Regions from separate parts of the Paraconexibacter sp. AEG42_29 genome, predicted to be linked through region 4. Evidence: riboswitches for the same ligand, from Rfam matches in the RefSeq annotation. Region 4 holds a riboswitch; each other region holds the start of a gene.
What was found. A riboswitch is a leader RNA that binds a small molecule or an ion and turns the genes downstream of it on or off. The one in region 4 is predicted to bind cyclic di-AMP.
Positions count from the first base shown of each region.

Region 1: another riboswitch for cyclic di-AMP. It lies ahead of DSM112329_RS20465 (peptidoglycan-binding protein); the one in region 4 lies ahead of DSM112329_RS12265 (septal ring lytic transglycosylase RlpA family protein).
Region 2: another riboswitch for cyclic di-AMP. It lies ahead of DSM112329_RS20160 (septal ring lytic transglycosylase RlpA family protein); the one in region 4 lies ahead of DSM112329_RS12265 (septal ring lytic transglycosylase RlpA family protein).
Region 3: another riboswitch for cyclic di-AMP. It lies ahead of DSM112329_RS17460 (peptidoglycan DD-metalloendopeptidase family protein); the one in region 4 lies ahead of DSM112329_RS12265 (septal ring lytic transglycosylase RlpA family protein).

Region 1 covers NZ_CP114014.1:4,221,148-4,225,348, forward strand. Annotated here, with positions in the region: gene DSM112329_RS20450 (phosphatidylserine/phosphatidylglycerophosphate/cardiolipin synthase family protein) at 1-149, shown strand, start outside; gene DSM112329_RS20455 (TIGR00730 family Rossman fold protein) at 119-856, opposite strand; gene DSM112329_RS20460 (DUF393 domain-containing protein) at 896-1,369, opposite strand; gene DSM112329_RS20465 (peptidoglycan-binding protein) at 1,309-2,409, opposite strand; cyclic di-AMP (ydaO/yuaA leader) riboswitch at 2,420-2,592, opposite strand; gene DSM112329_RS20470 (M20/M25/M40 family metallo-hydrolase) at 2,689-3,858, opposite strand; gene DSM112329_RS20475 (peroxiredoxin) at 3,879-4,201, shown strand, end outside.
Region 2 covers NZ_CP114014.1:4,154,231-4,158,431, reverse strand. Annotated here, with positions in the region: gene glp (gephyrin-like molybdotransferase Glp) at 1-475, opposite strand, end outside; gene DSM112329_RS20165 (diguanylate cyclase) at 556-1,659, shown strand; gene DSM112329_RS20160 (septal ring lytic transglycosylase RlpA family protein) at 1,672-2,412, opposite strand; cyclic di-AMP (ydaO/yuaA leader) riboswitch at 2,422-2,583, opposite strand; gene DSM112329_RS20155 (hypothetical protein) at 2,645-3,418, opposite strand; gene DSM112329_RS20150 (sigma-70 family RNA polymerase sigma factor) at 3,746-4,201, shown strand, end outside.
Region 3 covers NZ_CP114014.1:3,600,359-3,604,559, forward strand. Annotated here, with positions in the region: gene glmM (phosphoglucosamine mutase) at 1-229, opposite strand, end outside; gene rpsI (30S ribosomal protein S9) at 309-1,106, opposite strand; gene rplM (50S ribosomal protein L13) at 1,106-1,540, opposite strand; cyclic di-AMP (ydaO/yuaA leader) riboswitch at 1,663-1,823, shown strand; gene DSM112329_RS17460 (peptidoglycan DD-metalloendopeptidase family protein) at 1,882-3,102, shown strand; gene guaA (glutamine-hydrolyzing GMP synthase) at 3,894-4,201, opposite strand, start outside.
Region 4 covers NZ_CP114014.1:2,536,695-2,540,895, forward strand. Annotated here, with positions in the region: gene DSM112329_RS12250 (sigma-70 family RNA polymerase sigma factor) at 1-381, shown strand, start outside; gene DSM112329_RS12255 (hypothetical protein) at 422-1,081, opposite strand; gene DSM112329_RS12260 (amidohydrolase family protein) at 1,167-2,303, shown strand; cyclic di-AMP (ydaO/yuaA leader) riboswitch at 2,380-2,579, shown strand; gene DSM112329_RS12265 (septal ring lytic transglycosylase RlpA family protein) at 2,591-3,310, shown strand; gene dinB (DNA polymerase IV) at 3,448-4,201, shown strand, end outside.

The DNA.
Region 1 (4,201 bases), 1.7 Mb from region 4:
TCATCGGGTCCTTCAACCTCAGCCGCTCCGGGGAACTGAACGCCGAGAACGTGGTCGAGATCCGCGACGCGGCCATCGCGACGCAGCTGGCGACCTTCGTCGACGCGCTCCGGGCGCGCTACCCCTCGCCGGTGCTCGTCCCCCACTGAAGCCCCATCGCGCGCTCGCAGATGGCGACGACCTCCTCCGCGTCGTCGGTGACGTGGAGCAGCTCGAGGTCCTTGGCGGCGATCAGCCCACGGGTCAGGAGCTGGTCGCGGATCCAGTCGAAGAGCCCGCTCCAGTAGGCGCTGTCGACGAAGATCACGGGGAAGTGGGCGACCTTGCCGGTCTGGATCAGGGTCAGGGACTCGAACAGCTCGTCGAGCGTCCCGAAACCGCCCGGGAAAACGACGAACGCACCCGCGTACCGGACGAACATGATCTTCCGCGTGAAGAAGTAGTGGAACAGCAGCGCGTCGTCCTGGTACGGATTGCCGCCCTGCTCGAACGGCAGCTCGATGTTGAGGCCGATCGACCGCGCGCCCGCCTCCTGGGCGCCGCGGTTGCCGGCCTCCATGATGCCGGGCCCACCGCCGGTGATGACGCTGAAGCCGGACTCGCCGAGGCGCCGGGCGACCTCGCGCGCGTGCTCGTAGATCGGATCGCCCGCAGGGATCCGGGCCGAGCCGAAGATCGAGACCGCGCGGGTGGTGCCGCGCAGGCGGTCGAAGCCCATCGTGATCTCGGCGGCCATGCGCTCCACGCGCTGGTCGTCGGTGTACTGCCCCTCGACGGTCGGCAGCTCGGCGGCGAGCAGCTCCTCGTCGGGGGTGCGGGCCCTGTGGGCGATGGGGTCGTGCGGGCGCTCCGTCATCTCAGGCGAGGCTACCGCCCGGAACCGGCGGGCAGGTGATCAGGCGGTGGTGCCCGGCGCCGAACGGCGCGCGAGCTCGGCATCGGCGCGGGCCTTCCGCGCCTTCGGGACGGCCTTGCTGATCGTGATGCGGTTGCGCGCCACGAGGCCGTACCCGCCGCGGACGAGCCACGGGAGCAGCTTCGCGATCAGGCCGAACGGCGCGGCCCCGGGCAGGACCCCGCTGACGACGCTGACGGCGTCCCCACCGGAGCGGATCGACCCGTCCGGCGCGACGACGTGCGCGGTCTTCAGACGATCGGCCGGAGCGATCGGGGCCAGGAGCTCCTGACCGCGAGGCGACTGGATGGCGACGGGCTCAAGGCCGCGCCGCCCCCTGTTGTCCCACGCGAGGATCTGCACGACGGTCCAGCGGCAGAAGCCGCAGTCCGCGTCGTACAGAAGCTGATGCGTCAGAGACCCACCGGATGCGAGACGCCGTAGCCCTTGGTGGGCCGACTGCTCTTGTGCCAGCGGCTGCCGTCTTCCTTCGCACCCGAGGTGTCGAAGCGCAGGCCGGCGACGACCATGTAGACGTGGCCGGCGTTGCCGTAGATCGTGACCCACTGGCCCGGGCCCTTCTCGCCCCAGGACGGGAAGTCGCCGGACACGAGCGGGGCGTCGAGCAGGTCGGCGCCGTGGAGGGCGTAGCTGACGCTGCCGGAGCAGTCGTAGCCCTTGTCCTCCCACTTGCCGTGCCCGCCGCCGTAGATGTACGGCGTCTTCGCGATCTTGTTGCCCGCGGCGATGATCTGCTTCACGGCATCCGGGGCGGACGCCGGGGCGATGGCCAGGCCGTCGGGGCCGACGGTCGCGCGGTCACCGGGACCGAGCTTCAGCGGCTGGGCCGCTGCGGTCGCGTCCGAACCGGCGGACGCCTGGCCGCGGAGGACCTCGATGTCCGGGGCGTCGACCACGCCGTCCTGCGGAAGCTTGTTGGCCTTCTCGAACTTCTTGACGGCCGTCGTGGTGCCCTTGCCGAACTCGCCGTCCACCGAGACCTTGAAGCCCGCGCGGTTGAGGAAGTCCTGCAGCACCTTGATGTCGTGGCCGCTCATGCCGGGGCGGACCGGGATGCGGTCGCCGAGGCTCTTCGTGCTGCCCGACGTCGTGCTGAAACCGCCGCCGTCGTACTGCGCCTTGCTGCCACCGGCCGCGGAGCGACGCAGGGCGTCGATCGTCTTGGGGCCGACGGTGCCGCTCTTGTCGAGCATCGCGATGCCCTGGAAGCGCTGGACGGCCTTCTTGGTGCCGGCGCCGAACGTGCCGTCGACGGTGGTCTTGATGCCGACCTGGACGAGCAGCTGCTGGAGCTCCTTGACGTCCTTGCCCTTGTCCCCCATCCGCAGCGAGCGGTCGCCGAGCTTGTTCGCCGCGAGGGCGGGAGCGGCGGGGAGCAGCGCCGGCCCGGCGAAGGAGCCGAGGACGAGCGCGCAGATCAGGTGCGTAAGACGACGACGTGAGGCGGGTTGCGACTTGGTGACGCGGGTACGGCGATAACGACGATGCAGCACGGGGATGAGACCTCGCTCTTTCGGGTGCCTACGGGGTTAGCTGACGGACTCGGGCTGAAAGAGCTGCCCTACGCCACGGTGAAGTGACGATTCGCCCCATGGCCGCACCTGGAAGAGCATGCGACCGACTGGTTCCCCCGATCTCACGCAGGCGGGCTGCGATCGACTCGGCTTGTGCAATGACGACGCGCGGAAGGCTACAGAAGACCGCGCGGATATGCCACGAGGTTTCCCGAAGTCGCCTGCAAGCCCCGTTTCAAGGCTTGCGCGCAGGTGTGCCTAGTCCGCAGGAGTTCCCCGGCCGGCGTCGACAGCGGCGATGACGGCGTCCGCGACGGCCAGCGCGACCCGCGCGCGACGCTCCAGCGACGACGCCAGGACGTACTCCCCGGGCGCGTGCGCGAGGCCGCCGAGCGGCCCCAGGCCGTCGACGCAGAGCGGCACGACGGCGGCGAAGTGGCTGGCGTCGCTCGCACCGCCGCGGCTGCCCGCGGTGATCGGCGATCCCAGCCGGGCCCCGGCGTCCGCGAGGATCGGCGCCATCGACTCCCGGTGGTCCATCCCGGGCCAGTGACGCAGGTTCTGCGCAGTGAGGGTGGCGCCGCCGACCTCGGCCGGGACCGCGGCCAGCACCGCCGCGAACGCGCTCAGCCGGTCGGCCCGGACGTCGCAGATCAGCTCCCCGGCCGCCGGGACCACGTTGAACGCCCCGCCGCAGTGCATCACCGTCGGGACGGCGGTCACCCGGTCGGGGCCGTGGGGGTCGTGGCACGCGGCGATCGCCTGGGCCGTCGCGGCGAGCGCCAGCAGCGCGTTGCGCCCGTCGTCCGGGCTCGTGCCCGAGTGGGCGGACCGACCCGCAGCGGTCACGCGGATCGTCCCCGCGGCCTTGCGGCGCACGACGACCCCGTCGTCGCCGGCGGCGTCCAGCTCCCCCGCCTCGAAGCACAGGCAGGCGTCGTAGCCCGCGAAGCGCGGCCCGTGGGCGAACTCGCCGAGCCGCCACTCCTCGTCGGTCACCAGCAGCAGCGTGGCCTCGGCGATGTCGTCCGGGCGGGCGGCCAGCGCGTGGAGGACGCCGAGCGCGAGGACGTCACCGCCCTTCATGTCGACGCTGCCGGACCCGACGAGGCGGTCGGGGTCGCCGGGGTCCGCGGCGAGCGGCGCGTGCTCGTCGTGGGCGATCACCGTGTCGACGTGGCCCACGAGGACGATACGCGCGCGGCCGGTCCCGGAGATCCGCGCGATCAGGTCGCGGGCGTGGTGGGGCGTGGAGCAGGCGGGCCGTTCGATCACGGCGCCGTCCGGCAGGCGGTCGACGACAAGGTCGATCACACGGTCGGCGGCAGCGCTGTCCCCCGACGGCGAGGAGACGGCGACGAGCGCCGCGAGGTCCTGTCGGGCGGAGGCGGCGATCCGGGCGGCGTGCAGGTTGAGCCAGTCATCCATGTTCTTCGTAAAGTAGGGGCATGGGTTCAGTGAACGTCGGCGACCAGGCTCCGGACTTCTCCTTGGAGGGGACCAGCGGCACCTTCAGGCTCTCCGAGCACCGGGGTGAGCGCATCGTCCTCCTCTTCTACCCGGGCGACGACACGACGGTCTGCACCAAGCAGTTCTGCTCCTACCGCGACCACGAGGCCGACATGTCCTCGCTGAACGCGAAGGTCGTGGGCATCTCGACGGGGACGGTGGCGTCGAAGGAGGCGTTCGTCGCCAAGCACGGCCTGAAGACGGAGCTGCTGGCCGACGAGGACGGCGCTGTCGCGGCGCAGTTCGGCATCTTCGCCAAGCG
Region 2 (4,201 bases), 1.6 Mb from region 4:
CGATGCCGATCGCCGCCGCGTCCACGGGCATCCCGGCGGTCAGGACCGTGGTCCCGGCGCGCATGTCCTCGCCGGCCCCGCGGACGTTCTGCGACGGTGCCGTCGGCGCGTCCACGCGGACCGTGCCGTCGCCGGGCTCGACCGTGCGCTCGACCATGATCACCGCGTCGGCCCCGGCCGGGAGCATCGCCCCGGTGGAGATCCGCACCGCGGTGCCCTCTGCGACGGCGGTGTCCGCGGGCGCGCCCGCCCGCGACTCCCCGACGATGCGCAGGGTCCGGCCGGCGGGCCCGGACCGGACCGCGAAGCCGTCCATCGCGCTGTTGGTGAACGGCGGGCTGTCGCCGGCGGCGCGGACGTCGGCGGCCAGGACGCGTCCGAGGCAGTCGGCCAGCGGGACGTCCTCGGGGGACAGGACGCGGACCGCCGCCAGCACGCGGGAGCGGGCGGTCTGGACGTCGAGAAGGGCGCTCATCTGCGCATTCTCGACCACAAGCCGACGCAATGCGGGGAGGTTCCCCGGTCCGCGCGACCGGTGGTGCTATCCATCCGGCGATGCCTGCGGGACCCACCTTCCACGGACGCCCTCCGCGCCCGGTCGCCGGGCTGCCCGACCTCGACGGCGTCGCGGTGGCCAAGGCCTGGCTGCTCGAGCTGCTCTCCCACCGCCCGCTGCAGGACGTCGCGTCCGTGCCCGTCGAGCTGCTGGCGCGGGAGGCGCCCGCGCTGTGCTCGGCGATCGCCGAGGCCGTCGCAGGTGACGCAGCGCTCGTTCGCCTGCAGTCGGGGGACCGTGCCGCGCTCGCGGCGCGCGCCGGTGTCCTGGCCGGCGCGGTCGGCCCGGTGGACGTCGTCACGGCGGTCGACGCGCTGCGGGCCGTCCTGCACCGCGCGCTGCGCAGCGGCGACGACGCGGCGCTCGCGGCGGACACCGGTGACCGGCTCGCGCACGTGTGCGCCCACGTCGCAGCCCGCACGCTCGGGGCGACCCCATCGGTGACGGTACCCACGACCGACGCGGCACCGCGTGACTTGGGCATCGACCTTGCTGCGCACGGACCGGCGGCCCCGCCGGCGTCTGGGGACTCCGTCGGGCGCGAGGCCTTCGCGCCAGGCTCGGCGGGTCCGTCGCCGCCGGCGGTCGCCGTGTTCCCCGGTCCTCCGGCGGGCGGTCAGGGCGGCAGCACGACCGCGCGCCCGGCGGGCGAGCACTCCGGCAGCGGGCCCGAGGGCGGGCACGTCAGCGCGCTGCGCACCGCCCTGGCCGACGCGACCGGGCCGGTGACCCTCCTGGCGATCGAGCTCGACGGCCTCGAGCGGCTCGTGGCGGTCGAGGGGGACGACACGGTGGTCGCCATGCTTCTGCCGGTGGAGCATGTGCTCGCTGCCACCGCCGGCCCGCAGACGCTGCTGATCCGCGAGCAGCCGGGCCGCTGGTGGCTCATCGCCCCTGGGATCGGATCGGACACCGGTCGCGAGTTCGCCGGCCAGGTCGCGGCGACGTTCGTCGCGGCGGCGCCGGTGCACCACGGGGTCCGGCTGACCGCGTCGATCGGCATCGCGGTCTTCCCCGACGACGGACGGGACGTCGAGGGGCTGCTCGACCACAGCGATCAGGGCGTCTTCACCGCCCGCGCACTCGGCGTGCCGGTCGCCTGAGCGCCTGTCGGGTCAGCCGGCCGGGGCGGCGACCGCGGTCGCCTTCGGCAGGCGCAGCGCGCCGACCGTCTCCGCGCCCTTGAAGTCGATGGCCCGGGCGGCCGCCTGCGTGAGGTCCCAGATCGTCGCGTCGCGGAACGGCCCGCGGTCGATGACGGGCACCGTGACCGTGCGCCCCTTGTAGTAGAAGGCCACCTGCGTGCCGCACGGCAGCGTCCGATGGGCCACGCCGAGCGTGCTCTTGCGCAGGATCTGGCCGCAGGCGGTCCGTTTGCCGAAGAAGCCGGGGCCGTACCACGTGGCGGTGCGGGCGCGGTAGACGGTGACGGGCGTGACGCCGGTCGCGGGCAGCGCGGCGGCGGAGACGGTCGTCCCGGTCGCCGGCCGGGGGATGGCGCGCATCGGGAAGCGCCCGATGTGATCGGTCTTCCAGCGGGCCGTGAACGCGCCGCCGGCGGTGGTGGTCGCGGTGGCGACCCGGGACCAGGCACCGCTCTTCTCCTGGCGCTGGATCAGCACGGGCTGGTTTGCGAGCCCGTGGGCCATCGTGCCGTCCACGCGGAGCGTCTTGCCCAGGTAGACGGCGGTCCGCACGACGAGCGTCCCGGCGGCCCCTGCCGCGGGGGTCGCCTCGGTCGAGGAGCCGAAGCCGAGGCCGCCGTCGGACTGGGCCGCAGCGGACGCCGGAAGGGCGGCGCACGCGGTGCACGCCGCTACGACAGCGCCGAGGCGCGCGAAGCTGTGACGAATCACGGTTCTGTGGATCTCTCGTTCGATGGCCTACGGGGTGAGCTGACGGGCTCGCGCAGAACGATCAGCGCTACGACCCCAAGGAGTCGATTCGCCCCTGCAGTCCGGGAAACGGACGGCGTTGGGTCCCCCGCCTCCGCGCCCGCTGGCGTCGGAGTTCGGCGTCTATGTACGAAATCCTACACCGGCATGCGCGGAAGGTCACAGACTTCCGCTCGCGCCGCCGGCGGGCGTGTCAGGGGCGCGGAAGGCGGCCCAGCAGGGCCTTGGCCACGCCGACGCCCGCCTGGGCGATGTCCGTCGCCGCCTGCACCGCGAGCTGGACGACGTCCTGACCTTCGGGCGCCGGCTTGTCGGGTGCGGGCTGGGTCGGCTCCTCGCTCCGGGGCGGGGGCGGGGCGAACGGCGCGCCGGGCATCTCCGCGGGCACGGGGTGGTCGAGCGGCCGGGGGGCGGCGACCGGCTTGGCGACGGGCGCGACCTTCGGCTTGGGCTTCGCGGCGGCGCGGGGCTTGGCCGCCGTGGGCTTGGCCGGGGTCTTGGTCGCCGGCGTCGCCTTCGGCTTCGCGGTGGCCTTCGCCGCCGCGGTCGCTGCCGGCTTGGCCGGGGCCTTCGCCGCCGGCTTGGCCTTGGCGGGGGCGTTCGCCGCGGGGGTCGCCCTGGCCGGCGTCGAGGCCTTGGCCGCCGTCGGGGTCGCCTTGGGCTTGGCCGGGGCCTTCGCCGCCGGCTTGGCCTTGGCGGCCGCCGGGGTCGCCTTCGGCTTGGCCGGGACGGCCTTTGCGGCCGGCTTGGCCTTGGCGGGGGCCTTCGCCTTCGCCGCGGCGGGCTTGGCCTTCACCGGGGCCTTCGGTGCCGGAGTGGGGGACGCTGCGGGTGCGGCAGCGGTGTCGGCGGCGGCCCCCGACGACCCCGGCGCCGGCGTGCGCCGGGCGCTCCGGCGCTGCGGCCGTGAGCGCGGCAGGCCGGCCATGACGTCGTCGGCGGATCCGGGCTTCTTCGGTGCGGGCACGGACCAATCATCGCAGCCGCCCCAGACCGCCGGGGGAGCGGCCCGGCCGACGGGACTCAAGGCCACCCTGCGAGTGACCGACAGTTGGATCAGCGAAAGATCTCGCAAAGGACTGAAACCGTCTGGGACTTGCGCCGTAGTAGCTCCAGAAGAGGTCGGCCACCGGGCGTTGCAAGCTTTGCCTTCGGAAAGTGAAGCGACTACCATGGGCTGTCCGCTCGGGACGGGCCCGGCGCCACGCAGGCGCCAGTCTGCCTCGACCGTCCTCGCTGTATCGCACCATGCCGGCCGCGGGAGCCTCCGCGTCGGCGAACGAAACGGACGCCAATGTCAGTAGTGGAACTGCAGGAACTGGAAGAGATCAAGGGCCTCCTCAACCGAGGCACCCAGCTCGGCGTGCTCACCTTCGCGGAGATCGCGAAGGCGGTCGGTGAGCTCGATCTCGACGAGTCGGACATCGAGGAGCTGCACGGCTTCCTCGAGAAGTCCGAGATCGAGCTCGTCGAGGAGATCGACCCCGCGACCGCGGCCACGAAGACGGTCGAGCGCGCGCCGGACAAGCGCGGCCGCCGCAAGGCGAAGACCACGCTGGATCTGAAGCCGGACATGACGACCGACTCCCTTCAGCTGTTCCTGAAGGACATCGGCAAGGTCCGCCTGCTGACGGCCCAGGAGGAGGTCGACCTCGCCAAGCGCATCGAGCGCGGCGACCTCGACGCCAAGCAGAAGATGGTCGAGTCGAACCTGCGCCTCGTCGTCTCGATCGCGAAGAACTACCGCAAC
Region 3 (4,201 bases), 1.1 Mb from region 4:
GGACACCGCCGAGCAGCACCTCGCCGCCGACGCTGGTGACGCCCGCGGCCAGCGCGGCCTCGAGCATCTCGCCGGACTCGCGCGTGTCGCGGATGACGAGGACGCGCGGGGCGGCGGCCGCAGCGGCCAGGGTGACGGCGCGGCCGAGGGCCAAGGCCAGTTCGGCCGTGAGCACCTCACCCGCGACGCCGCGGACGCCGTCCGTTCCGAACAGGTTCCTGCTGCTCATACTGGTGTTCCTAAGCGGGGACCGCCGGCGAGCGCCCGCACATCGGGCGTCGCGGCAGTCCCGAGGGCACTGAGTGCCCCTAGCGCTTGCTGAACTGCGGCTTCTTACGAGCCTTCTTGAGGCCCGCCTTCTTGCGCTCCTTGACGCGTGCGTCACGGGTCAGGAAGCCGCGGCGCTTGAGCTCGCCACGCAGGTTCGGGTCGGCCTCGAGCAGGGCCTTCGAGATGCCGTGGCGCAGCGCGCCGGCCTGCGACGAGACGCCGCCGCCGTGGATCGTCGCGATGACGTCCATCCGGTCCTCGTAGCCGACGGTCTCGAGCGGCTGGCGGATGTTCCGCTGCAGGGTGACCCGCGGGAAGAACACGTCGAGCGTCTTGCCGTTGATCGTGTAGGCGCCGGTGCCGGGCTTCAGGATGACGCGGGCGACGCCGGTCTTCCGCTTGCCGGTGGCGCGGTAGCGCGCGTCGGCGGACAGGTCGACGTTGGCGACGATCGGCGCGTCGTCGACGACGTCGCTGTCGTCGTCGTCCTGGATGATCTCCTCGCCGTCCTCGTCGTACAGCGTCTCGCGGCCCAGGGGATCCTGACCCTCCGTGACGATGTCGATCTCGAGGTCCATGCCGGGGATCGCCGGCTTGGCGCGCGGGGCGACGGGCTCGTCGTCGTCGCTGTCGTCCGCGTCGTCGATCTCCTCGACGGCGACGGGCTCCTCGGCGTCGGCGGCGGGTGCCGGTGCGGCCTCCTCGGCGGGGGCCTCCGCGACGGGGGTCTCCTCGGCGGCGGGCGTCTCCTCCACGACCTCCTCGGTCGGAGTCTCGGGGGCCACGGCCTCCGGGGTCTCCTCGGGGGTCGCGTCGTTCGGCGTCTCGTCAGCCATCAGGTCTTGATCTCCATCGGGGTCGGGCTCTGCGCGGCGTGCGGATGCTCCGCGCCGGCGTAGACCTTGAGCTTCGTGATCTGCTTACGGGCGAGGCGGTTGCGGGGCAGCATGCCCTTGACCGCGATGCGGATGACCTCTTCGGGGCGACGCTCCAGCATCTCCTCGAGGGTGCGGGACTTCAGGCCGCCCGGGTAGCCCGAGTGGCGGTAGTACCGCTTCTCGGCGCGCTTGTTGCCGGTCACGCTGATCTTCTCCGCGTTGATGACGACGACGAAGTCGCCGGTATCGACGTGGGGCGTGTACTCGGGCTTGCGCTTGCCGCGCAGCGCGTCGGCGATCTGGGTCGCGAGCCGGCCGAGCGTTTGCCCGTTGGCGTCGACGAGCACCCAGTTGCGCTCACGGTCAGTTGTATTTGCGACGTAGGTCTTCACGGCGAGAGAGGCCGCGCTGTCGGCGCGCGGCGGCGGTGGAGTGTAGCGACGGAGTGGCTCCAAGCGCGTTCTGACACGCAGCCGGGACAGGCCTTCCTGCGCACAGGGTATCCTGCCGACGCAATCCATGACTGCCGAGTCCCCTCGCATGCCGCCGCGAGGGGAGCGGGGGACCCATCGGAGCCCTGGCTCCAGGGGCGAATCCGGGCATTTTGCCTGGTAATGCGGACCTTGACCGCATGAGCCCGTCAGCTCACCCCGTAGGCCGTTCAAACAAGGAGCTGAGCTTGCCGCATGACCCGCTGGACCCTCCGCGCCCCGGACGAGGGCGTCGCCTCCGCGTGTTGCGGACGGGTCTGCTCGCGTTCGCCGCGCTGCCCGTGGCGTTCGCAGGGCCCGCGGCCGCGCAGACAGGGGGCGGCGTCACGGCCGACCCGGACGGCAAGCTGACCGACCCGGCGGTCAGCGGCAGCGCGGCAGCAGGTACCACGAAGGTCCCGGTCGTGAAGGCCCGCCCCAAGCCGCTCCTGATCACCTGCCGGACAGCTTGCGCCGGGCTGGACACCGTCCGCCCGGGCGGGGTCGTGCGGGTGACGGGCGACGCCATGGACGGCGCCCGGACCGTGATCTTCAAGGGCGGCAAAGGCGGCAAGGACGACACGAGCGCGCCTGCCGTCCGCGTCGCGCCGGACGCCGTCGACGCGGTTCTCCCTGTCGGCGCAGCCAGTGGACCGGTCCAGGTCCGCGGCGCCGAGGGCGCGGCGTCCCGCACGACCGGCAAGACCATCACCGTCCTCACCCCGGGGACCATGGCGCTCAGCGCGGCGCGCGCGTCGAGCCCTGCCACCGCTCGCGTGGACACCGGCAAGGTCTTCTTCCGCGGCGCCCACCAGGCGACCGTGAGCGTCTTCGTCCCCGAGGGCCCGCCGCAGCACGTCGTCCTCGACCTCGAGCGCATCTCTGACAAAGCGGTGGTCGGCCATTGGGAGCTCGACGCCCCGGGCGGCACCGTCCAGTCGGTCGCCTGGACCGGCGTGGTAAAGGGGAGCGTGCAGTCCGACGGCCGCTACCGATTCCGCATCCAGACCGCCGCCGCCGGCGCTGCGGCGGTCCCGACCTCCGCGGCCTTCACGTTCCTGGGGAACATCTTCCCCATCCGCGGCACGCACAGCTACGGCGAGGGCATCGCCCGCTTCGGCGCCGGCCGCACCGGCCACACCCACCAGGGCCACGACGTCTTCGCGGCGTGCGGGACCCCGATGGTCGCCGCGCGCGGCGGGAAGGTGAAGTTCGCCGGGACCGACGGCAACGCCGGGAACTACATCGTCATCGACGGCGCGGGCACCGGGACGGACTACGTGTACATGCACCTGAAGGGTCCGGCGCTCGCGGTCAAGGGGGACACGGTCTACACGGGTCAGCCGATCGGCGAGGTCGGGGACACCGGCGACGCGAGCGGCTGCCACCTGCACTTCGAGCTGTGGAAGTCCCCGGGCTGGTACACGGGCGGCAAGGTCTTCGACCCCCTCCCGAGCCTGAAGCGGTGGGACAAGCAGTCCTGAGCGGACCGGTGGTCCAGCGCAGGGAGAGGTCGTGCCCGTGCGATGAAGCGATGGGCGTGTAGAACGCGACACAGCATCTGACGACGGCGCGATCGGGACTGGTGTCCGTGGTGGGCGGGGTCGGCGTCGCGGGTGGGCGGTGGGACCTTGCGCGCTGGTGCATGTATGACGTGCACCTGGGCGCAAGGTCGCGGACTGCCGCGGTTCGCCTGGCCGGCCACCCGTCCCACGCCCCGCACCCGAGACCATGCAGCCTGCCAGCGCCCACCGCCATCAGCAGCCCGCAGTTCCTGAAGCCGCCACGACGGGGCGGTCCTCGGCGTCAGCGCCACCGACCTCCCGGCCACGAGGCTCGGGGTCAGCAGGTCCCGTCCACGAGTCCAGGGGTCAGCGCCAACGAGGCAAGGCCCTCTCCGCGCCAAGGGTGCCTCGCTCGAAAGGGCGAAGCGAGCACCCTCACAGAACGCGAAACGGCATCTGAGGACGGCACGATCGGGACTGGCGGCCGTGCGAGCTGCGGTTCCGCAGGTGGTCCTGGGTGGCAGCCGGCGGGGCGGGAGCGGAGTGCGCGCGGAGGTCCGGGAGCTGGACAGCCCGGCTGGGCGTGTGACGCGTGGAGGGTTTCGGGGACATGCCCCGCCGAATCCTCCGCGGACCCGCGCGATCCACCACTCGTCCCGCCCGCCACCAACCCCCCGCGGCGTCAGCACCATCAGCGCCCCACCAGGCTCGGCGCCACCGACCCCAACGCCCCCTTCAGGGCGAGGGAGCGCGTTCCCAGCCGGTGAGCGCTACTCCCACTCGATCGTGCCCGGGGGCTTGGACGTGATGTCCAGGACCACCCGGTTGACCTCGCGCAGCTCGCCGATCATGCGCGCCGCGATCTGCTCCAGCAGGTCGTACGGCAGCCGCGCCCAGTCGGCGGTCATCGCGTCGTCCGACGTCACCGCGCGGATGACCACCACGTAGCCGTAGGTGCGCTCGTCGCCCTGGACGCCGACCGTGCGGACGTCCGGGAGGACACAGAAGGACTGCCACAGGTCGCGATAGAGGCCGGCGCCGCGGATCTCGTCCTGGAGGATCGCGTCAGCGTCGCGGA
Region 4 (4,201 bases):
CTCGGCAGCTACCTGCGTCTGATGGCCCGCTCGCGCGCCCTCGACCTGTGGCGCGAGGGCCAGGCCGCGGGTCGCGCCGGGGACCGGCTGAAGCTCGTCGTCGCCCACGACGAGGCCCGCGTCGAGGAGCGGCCGTCGGCGATGGTCGAGCGCGAGGGCGACCGCTCGGCCGTGCAGGAGGCGCTGCGGCAGCTGCCCGAGGCCCAGCGCGAGGCCGTCGTCCTGGCCTACTGGGGCGGGCTGACCGCCGACCAGATCGCCAAGCGCGCCGGCGTCCCGCTCGGCACCGCGAAGAGCCGCATCCGCCTCGGGCTCACCAAGCTCCGCGACGACCTGCTGGCCGAGGGCCGCATCGGCGCGCTCGTGGCCGACGCCGCGTAGCGCCCGGCGGCCCCGTCCATGCGGGGCGCCCGTCCGTCTCTCAGTTGCGGGATGCGCGCAGCCGCTTGGCCTCGAGCTCGATCCGCTCGCGCGTCGCCCCGTCGATCGGCAGCTGCAGCCGCAGGTCGCACGCGTGCTCCGCGTTCGCGAGGTCGCCGGCCAGCCAGGCGTCGACCGCGAGCCCGTTGAGCAGCGCGAAGGCCAGCTGATGTCCGCAGCGGCGCACGAGCGGGGTCGGGACGGCGTCACCGGTGAGGATCGGCCGCGCCGGATGCGCGAGGTCGAGCGCGACGGGGCCGGCCGGTCCTGTCGGGCCGCGGAAGACGAGCAGGTGCTCCTTGCCGCTGGCACTGACGCCGAACCGCAGTCCCGCGCGCGCTGCGACCTCGGCGCCGATGACCACGAGCAGGAGCGGGTCGGCACGCAGGTCGGCGACCGCCATGTCGACGCGGAACGCGCGGGTGCCGTGGCCCGTGGGGGCGCGGTCGATGTCGCACAGGGCCGCCCGCAGCGCGGTCGCCTGCGCGAGCGCGTCCTGGCCGCGTGCCGGCATCGCCTGCAGCGCGCGAGCGTCGAGGTCGTCGTCGACGCGGCCCGTGGTCGTCGCCCCGAACTCGGCGGCGAGGGCGAGCAGCACGTCCCCGAGTCCCGGGCAGGCCTGTTCGGAGATCGTGGACAGGAAGCGCGGGCGCGGGCTCATGAATGCCGACCCTACCAGTTGGTATTAGGGATACCTAACGAATGACGCCAGGCCGGCCGACGCAGGCGGCCAATAAGCTGGCCCGATGCCCGTCAACGGACTGCCGCAGGCGCGGTCGATCGCCGCGCTCCTGCGCGAGGACACCGGCGACCTCACCTGGCGCGACGCCCACCTGCACATCGGTCACAACGATCCGGACGGGGTGAAGGGGACGCTCGACGAGATCCTCGAGGGGCTCGACGCCGCCGGGCACGCAAGCGGGCTCGTGTATCCCATGCACGAGCCCGGCGGCTACCCGCCGGCCAACGACATGATCGCCGCGCAGGCAGCCGCATCGGCCGGCCGGCTCGACTGGCTGCTGCGCGTGGACCCGAACGCGGAGGGCGCCCTCGACGAAGCGCGACGCGGGTTCGCGGCCGGCGCCGCCGGCATCAAGCTCCATCCCCGCAGCGACGCGTTCGGGGTCCCGCACCCGGTCGTCGAGGAGCTCGTCGCGCTGGCCGGGGGCCGACGCGCCCCGGTCCTGCTGCACGCCGGGCGCGGGATCCCGAACCTCGGACTGGCCTGCGCCGACCTGGCGCGGCGCTACCCGGAGGCGCGGATCGTGCTCGCGCACGCCGGCATCAGCGACCTCGGGCTGCTGGCGGGCGCGGCGGCCGAGCTCCCGAACCTGCTCTTCGACACCTCGTGGTGGCTCGCGCCCGACCTGCTGGCGCTGGTGACGAGCATCCCGCCGGGTCAGATCCTCTACGCGAGCGACATGCCGTACGGGCCTGGGCTGATGGCTGCGTTCCTGCTGCGGCGGTGCGCGCGGCAGGTGGGCATCGACGGCGCCGCGATGGCGTCGATGGCCGGTGGTCAGCTCGCGCGCGTCATCGCGGGGGCGGACCTCGAGGACCACGGGCCGGCGCGGGGCGAGCACGGCCTCGGGCCACGCCACCCGGCGCTCGAGCGCGTCATCGCCCATGCTGCCGCGGCGGTGCACGTCGCGATCGCCGAGGCCGACCCGACCGAGCCGCTCGCGCTGGCCCGTCTGGGTTGCCAGCACGAGGCCGGCGCGGACCTGGCTCCGCTGCTCGACCTCGTCGACGGCCTGCTGGCGCTGGCGCTGCGCCAGTACGCCGAGGCGCCCGACGAGCGGTTCGCGATCATCCCGGCGGTTGCGTCCGCGATCGCGCTGGCCGCCACGCCCGGCGTCGCGGTGCCGCGCGCCCCGATCTGACGCACGGCGTCGCACCTCATTGCTGTGTGACCAGCAACACACAAGCTGCAGTTGCGTTCGCTACGCTGAGCGAACAACTGTTCGATCGCCGAGTCGTCTCCCATCCATGCGGGGACGAGCGGGGGACCCACTACCGGGGCTGCGCAGAGCAGAACCGGATGGGGCGAATCGCCGGCTCTCTGCCGGTGTAGCGGCACGACCACGACACGCACGGTGCGTGACGGGTGGTGTTGCGAGCCCGACAGCTAACCCCGTAGGCGACATGACACAGAAGGAGGTCGACCTCCATGAGGCCGACGAACATGTCCCGTGCCCGCCTGACGGCCGGCGCGACAGCCGTCTGCGCCACGCTCGCCGTGGTGCCCACCACCGGCGCAGCCGATACCACGCGCGCCGCATCATCCGCGAAGGCCACCGGCGGTGCTGCGAAGCAGCAGACCAAGCGCGAGCGAAAGCGCACGCAGGCCAGCGTCTGGGTCCAGCAGGTCGGGCGCAACGTGACCATCGGGCGGACCACGTCCGTCCGCGGCAAGCTCCAGCCCTCGCTGCGCGGCCGCGTCGTGCGCCTGCAGGTCCGTCGCGGCAACGGCTGGTCGACCGTCGACCGGACGCTCACGCGTCAGGGCGGCCGGTTCAGCTTCGCCTACAAGCCGCAGCGTCCCGGGGTCCTCACGCTGCGCGTGCAGTTCCCCGGCGACCAGTTCGACAAGCGGACCGCGCGGGCGGCCGGCCGGATGAACGTCTTCCGCCGGGCGTACGCCTCGTGGTACGCGCTGTACGGCAACCCGCTCGCCTGTGGCGGCACGCTCGGCTACAACGAGCTCGGTGTCGCGCACAAGACGCTGCCCTGCGGCACCAAGCTGACGCTCCGGTACCGCGGCAAGTCCGTGCGCGTGCGCGTCATCGATCGCGGCCCGTTCGTCGGCGGCCGCGAGTTCGACCTCACGGGCGCCACCAAGCGCGCCCTCGGGTTCGGCGACCTCGGGACGGTCCTCGCGACCAAGTAGGGCCGCGGCTGCGCGCCGCCGCGACCTGCGGCGGTCTGCGCGGCCGGACCCGACATCACCCCGGGACGACCCTTCCGCATGGTGCGAACGTCTGTTCGCACCATGCCGTCCTGGGCGGCACGTAGCCTGTGACGCGCGTGCCCCCGGTCATCGCCCACCTCGACATCGACGCGTTCTACGCGTCGGTGGAGTTGCTCCGGCGCCCTGAGCTGAAGGGCCGGCCGGTCGTCGTGGGCGGATCCGGGCCGCGGGCCGTCGTGACCACCGCGAGCTACGAGGCGCGCCGGTCCGGCGTCGGCTCGGCGATGCCGATGTCCCGCGCGCGCCGCCTGTGCCCGGAGGCGGTGGTCATCCCGCCCGACTTCCCGGCCTACCGCGAGCAGTCGGCCGTCGTGATGGGCCTGGTCCGCGGGGCCGTCGACGAAGTCGAGGTCATGGGCCTCGACGAGGCCTACCTGGACCTCACAGGCCTGCTCTCGCCACGAGCGAGCATGCGCCGGCTGGTCACGCAGATCCGCGCGGCGACCGGGCTCGACGCCTCGGTCGGCATCGGCCCCAACAAGCTCGTCGCGAAGGTCGCCTCCGAAGCCGAGAAGCCCCAGGGGTTCGTCGTCCTGACCCGCGAGCAGGCGTGCGTCCGGTTCGCCGGATCCCCGCCGCGCCTCGTGCCGGGGATCGGCGCCAAGACGGCGGAGCGGCTGGACGAGCTCGGGATCACGACGCTCGCCGCGCTTGCTAAGGCCGATCCGGACGTGCTCACCGGCGCCTTCGGCCCGCGGCAGGGTCCGTGGCTCGCCGCGCGTGCCCGCTTCGAGGGCTCGACGCACGTGGAGGCCGTCCGGGAGGCGGTGTCGGAGTCCCGCGAGACCACCTTCGACGTCGACATCACGG